Regions from separate parts of the Caproicibacter sp. genome, predicted to be linked through region 3. Evidence: predicted binding sites of a transcription regulator. Region 3 holds the regulator's gene; each other region holds the start of a gene.

Region 1 (3,280 bases), on a different contig from region 3:
ACATGGATTCCATTCGAATTCATACCGCGGAGATGTCTGAGGCCGCCGCCGCACTGCATGCCGGCGACCGTGTGCTGCTCAGCGGAACGGTATACACCGCGCGCGACGCCGCGCACAAAAGAATTTTTGCCATGCTGGACAAAGGGGAGCCTTTGCCGTTTGAGCTCTGCGGAGCTTCGGTTTATTACGCCGGGCCGACTCCAACGCCGCCCGGCTTGCCCATCGGTTCCTGCGGCCCGACGACTTCGTCCCGTATGGATGTGTTTGCGCCCCGCCTTTTGGACCTGGGCCTGAAATGCATGATCGGCAAGGGAAACCGGTCGCAGGCGGTTGTGGACGCGATCCGGCGCAACAAAGCGGTGTATCTCTGCGCAATCGGCGGAGCCGGGGCTTTGGCCGCGCAATGTGTCCGTTCGCTGGAAGTGATCGCGTTTGAGGAGCTCGGCTGCGAATCGGTCAAGCGTCTGGAATTTGAGGATTTTCCGCTTTTGACGGCCATCGACTGTCATGGCGGCAGCCTGTTCGGGGGTTAAAAATGACACGCCTTTTAATTCGGCTGTTCGTCAGGGATTATCAGAATATCGATGATCTGCAGGTACGGGAACGCTATGGCAAATTTTCCGGCCTGATCGGCATTGTGACGAACCTGTTTCTGTTTGCCGGGAAAATAACCGTCGGAATGCTGTTTCACAGCATCTCCGTGACGGCGGACGCGGTGAACAACCTGACCGATTCCGCATCGTCCATCGTTACTCTGGTCGGGTTTAAGATGGCCGCGAAGCCTGCCGATTCCGATCATCCTTACGGACATGCCAGAATTGAATATATCAGCGGGCTGATGGTTTCTCTGGTTGTGTTTGTAACCGGATTCCAGTTTGCCCAGACTTCCATAAATAAGATGATCCATCCCGAAAAAAGCGAATTCAGCCTGATCGTCGTGGCGGTACTGGTTTGTTCCATCCTGCTGAAAGCGTGGCAGGGCGCTTTTTACCGCAGAGTAGGAAAGACGATTTCCTCCTCAACGATTTCCGCGACTGCGGCGGACAGCATGAACGATGTTCTGGCAACCTCGGCCGTTCTGGTGGGGGCGGTAATCACACGGCTGACCGGTTTTAACCTGGACGGATATATGGGTCTGGTCGTCGCCGTCATGATCATGTTTACCGGTTTTCAGCTGGTCCGTGAAACGGGGAATCCTCTGCTCGGCGAGGCGCCGGCCCGGGAATTCGTGGATGATATTTACCGCACGATCAGCGCTTATGACGGGATTCTCGGCATTCACGATCTGAATGTTCACAGCTACGGGCCGGGGCGCTGCTTTGCAACCGTACACTGCGAAGTGCCCGCCGAACGGGATATTCTGCTCAGTCATGACATCATAGACAATATTGAGCGCGATTTTCTGGAAAAAAAGGGGATTCACCTTGTTATTCACATGGACCCGGTTACAACGGATGATCCGCGGACCAATGAACTGAAACGGCAGATTACACAGCTGATTGCCGAGATTTCTCCCGAGATCGGAATGCACGATTTCCGCGTCGTCTGGGGGCCGACCCATGCCAACCTTGTGTTTGATATTTGCGTCTCCTTCGGGTTTCACTTGTCGGATGAAGAACTCGTGAAGCAAATAACGGAAAAAGTGCGCGGGATTCCGGGAAATTGCTATCCGGTCATCACGGTGGACCACGATTATGTTCCGAATCGGCTATGATACAAAAATTTAACAATTTGTCCTATTGAAATTTTTCGTCCAATAGAATAAAATAAGAATTAGCACTTGAACATTTTGAGTGCTAATTCTTTTTGCAAAGGACGGGATTTTTTATGCCGATAAAGCCGTTTCAGGCGGAATCAAAGCACCTATTGGATCTGATGATTCACTCGATTTACACTCATAAGGAGATTTTTCTGCGAGAACTGATCTCCAACGCGAGCGACGCCATCGATAAGCTCTATTATAAGACGCTTTCAGAGGAAAATACCGGGCTGAACCGAGACGATTTTGCCATTCGGATTGTGCCGGACAAGGAAAACCGGACGCTTACGATCTCGGACAACGGCTGCGGCATGACGAGGGAGGAGCTGGAGACCAACCTCGGCACCATCGCCAAGAGCGGTTCTCTCGATTTTAAAAACGAATTTGAAAAAAAGCCGGATATCGAAATTATCGGTCAGTTCGGGGTGGGATTCTATTCCGCGTTTATGGTCAGCGACCATGTCGCCGTCGTCAGCCGGGCGTTTGGCAGCGATGAGACCTTCCGCTGGGAGTCGCACGGCGCGGAGGGGTATACCGTCGAGCCCTGCGAAAAACGGGACGCCTGCGGAACAGATATTGTGATCGATTTGAAGCCCGACACCGAAGACGAGAAGTACGATGAATATCTGGACGCTTACACGCTTCGGAGCCTCATCAAAAAATACTCCGACTACATCCGTTATCCCATTCGGATGAACGTGGAGAAAAGCCGCCTGAAAGAGGGCAGCAAGGATGAATATGAAAGCTATACCGAAGAAGAAACGCTGAACAGCATGGTGCCTCTCTGGCGTAAAAATAAGAATGAGATTACAAAGGAACAGTATCATCAGTTTTACAAGGACAAATTTATGGATTATGAGGACCCCGCCAGAGTCATTCACATGTACACAGAGGGCGTTGCAACTTTTCACGCGCTGATGTACCTTCCGGCCAGGGCCCCGTATGATTTTTACACGAAGGAGTACGAGAAGGGCCTTCAGCTTTATTCCAACGGCGTTTTGATTATGGACAAATGCGCCGATCTGCTTCCGGATTATTTCAGCTTTGTCCGCGGTTTGGTCGATTCCCAGGACCTCTCCCTGAACATCTCCCGCGAAATGCTTCAGCACGACCGCAGGCTGACGGTTATCGCGGGCCGGGTGGAAAAGAAAATCCAGTCGGAGCTGGAATCCATGCTGAAAAACGAGCGCGAAAACTACGAACAATTCTTCCGGAACTTTGGGCTTCAGATCAAATACGGAGTCTACCAGGACTTTGGGACCCACAAGGATGCTTTAAAGGATCTTTTGCTGTTCCACACCTCGGCCGGTGAAAAATATTCCACTCTGGCCGAATATGTCGCCCGAATGAAGGAAGACCAGAAATATATTTATTACGCCTGCGGCGAATCCGTGCAGAAGGTTGAGCTGCTTCCGCAGACCGAGGCTGTGAAGGACCACGGATATGAAATCCTGTATCTCACCGACCCGATCGACGAATTTGCCGTGCGTGTGCTGGAGAAGTACCAGGATAAAGAGTTCA
Region 2 (3,280 bases), on a different contig from region 3:
GAAAGGCTCGACACGGGCGATCGGCGATATTTGGAACTTGCCGTTGATTTTTATGCCAGGCTGAACAAGCTGGACGGCGATGCGCTTCGCGACAGTGATTTTTCGCGGTCGGAAATCGAAGATGGCCTGAAAGATGTCGCGAGCCGGTTTGGAATCCCTTTGGCTGATTTATTTCAATCCTTGCCCGGGGAGGAGAACTGATGCGGTACGTCATGATTGTCAATCCCGCAGCCGGCAGGCAGAACGCCGCAGAAACAATTTTGCCGGGAATCCGGAAGGCTTTCATCAAACGCGGCTTGAATCCCGTCTGTTACATGACTCGGCGGCCCGGAGAGGCGGCCGAACTGGCGGCGAGAGAGGCGGAAAAGGGCGGTCCGGTCAGAATTTTCGCTTTCGGCGGGGACGGGACCCTTGGGGAAGTTGCCGAGGGCGTCACGGGAAAAAATAATGCGGAGATAGGAATTTTTCCCTGCGGTTCTGGCAATGATTATATCAAACTTTTCGGCTCTATGCAGGATTTCCTTTCACCGGAGCAGCAGCTCGAGGGTGATTCGCGCCCAGTTGATTTAATTCGGACGGAACTCGGAATTTCAATCAATGTCTGTTCTGTGGGGCTGGACGCTATGGTTGCGCTGAATATGGAGCGCCTGAAGCGGGTCCCGCTCGTCAGCGGCTCCGCAGCGTATGATTTGGGGCTGATTCGGGCGCTGTTTGGGCAGATCGGCAGCAACCTTCGTATTCGGATTGACGATTCCGAAGAGTTTCGGGGGTGCTTTTTGTTCGCGCTTGCCGCCAGCGGAAGATATTACGGCGGCGGCTACTGCGGGGCTCCGCAGGCGATCCCCGACGACGGCCTGCTTGATTTTGTCATGATCCGAAAGCCTCCCTTTTACAAAATACCCATGCTGGTTGGCATGTATAAAGCAGGACGCCATATCGGCGCGAAAGAATTCGAAAATTTCCTGCTGTTTCGTCGTGGAATGAAGATGGAAATTTTTTCCGAAAAGCCGGCGGCTTCCAACCGGGACGGGGAAGTCGCGTTGGTGGAAGCCGCAAGCTACCGGGTCCTTCCCCATGCAGCGCGATTTATTGTTCCCCAAAAAGATGCGGTGGAAGGAATTTGTAAATAAATTATTAAATCCTGCTTTTTCTTAAAAAACCTCTTGATTTTTATAAGGGAAGCAGATAAAATAATCTTAGCACTCAAGATGAATGAGTGCTAACAGAAAATAAATACTAAGGAGGATATATTATGACTGTAAAACCTTTATTGGACAGAGTCCTGATTAAAATGGAAGAGGCGGAGGAAACCACAAAGAGCGGTATCATTCTTGCCAGTTCCGCAAAAGAAAAGCCGCAGATCGCCGATGTTGTTGAAGTTGGCCCGGGCGGACTTGTTGACGGAAAAGAAGTCACCATGTATGTGAAAAAGGGCGACCGTGTCATCACCAGCAAATATTCCGGCACGGAAGTGAAACTTGACGGCGTGGATTACACCTTGGTTCGTCAGAGCGATATTCTTGCAGTTGTGGAATAAAGACAGCTTTCATAATATTAAAATATTGGAGGAATCAGATCTATGGCTAAACAGATTATTTACGGCGAGGAAGCCAGAAAAGCACTGTTAAACGGCGTAAATCAGCTTGCCGATACGGTTAAGATCACCCTTGGACCCAAGGGCCGCAATGTTGTTCTTGATAAAAAATTCGGCGCTCCGCTTATCACAAACGACGGCGTAACAATCGCGAAGGAAATCGAACTGGACGACGCGTTTGAGAATATGGGTGCTCAGCTCGTTAAGGAGGTTTCCACCAAGACGAACGATGTCGCAGGCGACGGCACCACGACCGCGACTCTGCTGGCGCAGGCACTGATCCGCGAGGGCATGAAGAATGTTACCGCGGGCGCAAATCCAATGGCGGTTCGCAACGGCATTCAGGATGCTGTCAATATTGCCGTTGAGGCGCTGAAAAAGAATTCCAAAAAGGTCTCCGGCCCCGACGACATTGCGCGTGTTGCGGCAATTTCCGCATCGAATGAGTTTATCGGCAAACTGATTTCCGAAGCGATGGCGAAAGTTACTTCCGACGGAGTGATTACTGTTGAGGAGTCCAAAACGGCCGAAACCTATTCGGAAGTTGTGGAAGGCATGATGTTCGACCGTGGTTATGTCACTCCTTATATGGTAACCGACACCGAAAAAATGGAAGCTATCATTGATGACGCTTACATTCTGATTACAGATAAAAAAGTTTCCAATATTCAGGAAATTCTTCCGCTCCTCGAAAAGATCGTTCAGTCCGGCAAGAAGCTGGTGATCATCGCGGAAGACATCGAAGGCGAGGCCCTCTCCACCCTGATCCTCAACAAACTGCGCGGTACTTTCACTTGTGTCGGCGTCAAGGCTCCGGGCTTCGGCGACAGAAGAAAAGAAATGCTGCAGGATATCGCCATCCTGACGGGCGGCCAGGTAATTTCCTCCGAACTGGGTCTTGAACTCAAGGATGCCACAATGGATCAGCTTGGCCGCGCACGCCAGGTGAAAGTGGACAAGGAAAACACGATTATTGTCGACGGTGCGGGCGACAAGAAACAGATCTCCGACCGCGTCGGCCAGATCCGTGCTCAGATCGAAAAGACGACCTCCGATTATGACCGTGAAAAACTGCAGGAGCGTCTTGCAAAGCTGTCCGGCGGCGTGGCGGTAATCAAAGTCGGCGCCGCGACCGAAATCGAAATGAAAGAGAAGAAGATGCGCGTGGAAGACGCCCTTGCCGCAACCAAGGCTGCGGTGGAAGAGGGAATTGTCGCGGGCGGCGGCATTGCTCTCCTGAATACGATCTCCGAGGTCCAGACCTTTGTCGATCAGTCCGAAGGCGACGAAAAGACAGGCGCCAAAATTGTTCTCCGCGCTCTGGAAGAGCCGCTGCGCCAGATTGCCGAAAACGCAGGCCTGGAAGGCTCCGTCATCATCAATAAAATCCAGAGTTCCGGCAAATCCGGTTACGGTTACAACTTTGAAAACGATCAGTACGGCGATATGATTGCGTTCGGCGTCGTGGATCCGACCAAGGTGACACGTTCCGCTTTGCAGAACGCCGCTTCCGTCGCGGCGATGGTTCTGACAACAGAATCCCTTGTTGCGGATAAGAAAGAACCGGCTCCGGCTGCTGCTCCTGCTCCGGATGCGGGCATGGGCGGAATGTATTAATTCCATCATTTTAAAACAGAAACGGACGCGTGCTTCGCGTCCGTTTCTCTATAAAAATGGGGTAACGTT
Region 3 (3,280 bases):
ACCGGCGGAGCCGCAGGGGGACGGCGGCGATTTTGAGGAATTTGCCATGCTGGCCCTGCGCCTGGCGGAGGGCCTGACCGACGAGCGGTGCAGAGAGCGCTTCGGATTTTCGGTTCCGCACCGGATGAAGGACGCCGCCCGGCGGTTTCAGCCCGGAGGACTGACCGTTTGCGGCGAGAGCGGATTTCATTTTACACCAAGGGGGTTTCTGCTTTCCAATCCGCTGACGGTGGAAATTCTATCTGTTTAACCGAAAACAAGCCGCCCGGGAGTAACTCCCGGGCGGCTTGTTTTCGGCTGGCCCATCTCTGCAACGGTTGGGCTGTCTTTGGTCAATCGGGTTGCTACTTCTTTTCACGCTTGCTTTGCACTCAAACCCATTTGGAAAGAGAATGGGCGCCGCCGGCACGCAGTTAAGCCTGGGACCGTCGGTCGGCAGGCATCCCCTTTGCACATGCGGGCACAAAAAGCGCCGGTGAGGAATGTCCCATTCCATACACCGGCGCGCGTGAAAAGCAGGAACCAATCCCCGCTCCCACTGTACAAGCGGGGGCGAAAGGAGTATAATACTTCCAGCAATGCGCGGTTTTTCCGCTGTGTATGGAGGTGTGTTCTCCGTATGCAGGGGGCGGGGTGTTGGCGCGCCCTGTCCCTGCTTTGCACTTTTTTATTTGTGCCTACCTTAATAGTATATGCCTGTTTCCTTCAAAATTCAACCATTTTTTACAGGATGAGCCTTTCTGAGCGGGCCGGATGGTGATGTCTGACAAGGAGAAAGGCAACTTTGTTTTTTCAAAATAGAATAAACTTTTTAGATGGAAAAAGAATATTGTAAGGAAGCGGACGCAAACTGATTAGTACCGCGCACGCCGGGGAACGGCTTGATTTCATAATTAGTTTACAATTAACATATTGACAACGGGGTAAACTAATGGTACTCTATTACGTAGAGTTAGCACTCTAACACACAGAGTGCTAAAGTATCAGGAAATGGAGGGAAAGGGATGGAACTGACACAGAGGCAGCAGAAAATACTGGCGGCTGTGATTGAACTGTATATCGCAACCGGCGAACCCGTCGGTTCCAAATCGCTGTGCGAAACCCTTGACTTCAACGTTTCTTCCGCGACGGTTCGCAATGAGATGAGCAATTTAAGCGAAATGGGCCTGCTGGAACAGCCCCATACCTCCGCGGGACGCATTCCGACCGAAAAGGGCTACCGGGTGTATATCGACCGGTTGATGAAGCGGCCCGGAATTACGGGCGACGAGAAGCGGTATATCGACAGCCTGATTCTGCCGAGCGCCTACGACCCGGAAAAGCTGCTGGACGGCGTCGCGAAAATTCTTGCTTCCATGACGAGATTCGCGGCGGTTTCGACGACCCCGAGCGGCGAATCCGCCGTCATCCGCGCGGTGCAGATGGTGCAGACCAGCCGCCGCACGGCGATGGTGATTCTGATGACCTCCGCCGGGACGATGAAAAGCCGTGTGTTCCACTGCGACTTCGACATCACGCCGGAGATTCTGCGGGTCTTTTTCCGCATGCTGAACGAAAAACTGATCGGCGTTCCGGTTTCCAGCGTGACCCCGGCATATATCCAGTCGCTGGCGGCTTCCATGGGCGACATGGCGATGATGATCAGCTCCGCTTTAATGGCGGTCGCGGACGCGGCGCAGGAATCCATGCAGTCGGAGGTATGCCTGAACGGCGAAATCAATCTGCTGTTTTACCCGGAATTCGGCCAGGAGGAACTTCGGCGTATTATGGACTTCCTGTCCCGCCCGGCGGAGCTGTGCCGGCTTCTTTCAAAGCAGAAGGACGACGTGAGGGTCATCATCGGGCAGGAGAGCCGCCGCCCGGAACTGAGCGACTCGAGCGTGATCGTTTCCCGTTACAATGTGGGCGGCCGGGACGCGGGCGCCATTGCCATTATCGGGCCGATGCGGATGAATTACGGCAGAATTATCTCAAGTGTTGAATATCTCTCCGGTTCGGTCGGCAGAATGCTGACGGAACTGATGGATTTGGAATAAAGAAAGGGGCGCCAGTTTTGGAGAAAAAAGAGAGCCAACGGCAGACAGCCGAAGCCGAGGAGAAGGATCCAAAGACCGCCGGGGAACCGTCCCCGCAGACACAGGAGCAGGCCGGTCAGGCCGGGCAAATGGAAAGTGAAACGCCGAAACCCGGTGAGGAGCTGCAAAAAAAGCTGGAGGAAACAAGCCGGGAGCTGGAAAAGCAGAAGGATCTTCTGCTGAGAACCGCGGCGGAGTACGATAATTTCCGCAAGCGCACGGCGCGGGAAAAAGCTTCTCTTTACAACGAGGCCACGGCGGCGGCCGTACTGGAAATCCTGACGGTGGCCGACAGCCTGGAGCGCGCGCTGGAGCAGCCCGACTGCACCGCGGAAGACATGCGCAAGGGCGTCGAGCTGGTGCAGAGACAGATGAAGTCGGCTCTTGAAAAGCTCGGCGTGGAAGAAATGGGAGCGCAGGGCGATCCTTTCGACCCGGAGCTGCACAACGCAATTTCCCATGTGGAAGACGGGGAAAGCGGAGACAATACCGTAGTCAAGGTGTTCCAAAAGGGGTATAAGATTGGCGACCGGGTGATCCGGCATGCGATGGTGCAGGTAGCCAACTAACCTTTTTCTTCATATAGAGTACAAATTAAAAATTGATCAAACGTATTGGAGGTAAATCAATATGTCAAAAACCATAGGCATTGACCTTGGCACCACCAATTCCTGCGTCGCGGTAATCGAAGGCGGCAAACCCGTAGTAATCCCGAACGCGGAGGGCGAACGAACAACTCCGTCCGTGGTTGCGTTTAAAAAGACGGGCGAGCGCATTGTGGGCCAGCTGGCGAAGCGCCAGGCCATCACGAACCCGGACCGTACCATCAGCTCGATTAAAAGGGAAATGGGCAGCGATTTTAAGGTTAAGATAGATGACAAGAGCTACACCCCGCAGGAGATTTCGGCCATGATTCTGCAAAAGCTGAAGGCTGACGCGGAAGCGTACCTCGGCGAGACGGTCCGTTCGGCGGTTATCACCGTTCCGGCCTATTTCACCGACGCCCAGCGCCAGGCGACCAAGGACGCCGGCAAAATCGCGGGGCTCGACGTCAAGCGCATCATCAACGAGCCGACGGCCGCGGCGCTGTCCTATGGCATCGACAAGGATAAGGAACAGAAAATCATGGTCTATGACCTCGGCGGAGGCACGTTCGACGTTTCCATCATCGAAATGGGCGACGGCGTGCAGGAGGTCCTTGCCAC

What was found. The regulator HrcA, encoded in region 3, represses chaperone genes, less so after heat shock. The targets are predictions, from matches to a motif close to TGTTAGCACTCNNNNNNNNNGAGTGCTAACA.
Region 1: the regulator HrcA is predicted to act here: its motif matches at 1,772-1,802, upstream of htpG (molecular chaperone HtpG).
Region 2: the regulator HrcA is predicted to act here: its motif matches at 1,195-1,225, upstream of groES (co-chaperone GroES).

Annotation. Positions count from the first base shown of each region.
Region 1 covers NZ_JBJKOP010000020.1:56,515-59,794, forward strand. The annotation lists gene ACLQ3M_RS03310 (FumA C-terminus/TtdB family hydratase beta subunit) at 3-533, shown strand; gene ACLQ3M_RS03315 (cation diffusion facilitator family transporter) at 536-1,714, shown strand; gene htpG (molecular chaperone HtpG) at 1,828-3,280, shown strand, end outside.
Region 2 covers NZ_JBJKOP010000036.1:187,095-190,374, forward strand. The annotation lists gene ACLQ3M_RS10075 (DUF6483 family protein) at 1-201, shown strand, start outside; gene ACLQ3M_RS10080 (diacylglycerol/lipid kinase family protein) at 201-1,130, shown strand; gene groES (co-chaperone GroES) at 1,253-1,537, shown strand; gene groL (chaperonin GroEL) at 1,580-3,211, shown strand.
Region 3 covers NZ_JBJKOP010000006.1:5,561-8,840, reverse strand. The annotation lists gene hemW (radical SAM family heme chaperone HemW) at 1-250, shown strand, start outside; gene hrcA (heat-inducible transcriptional repressor HrcA) at 1,005-2,036, shown strand; gene grpE (nucleotide exchange factor GrpE) at 2,054-2,644, shown strand; gene dnaK (molecular chaperone DnaK) at 2,706-3,280, shown strand, end outside.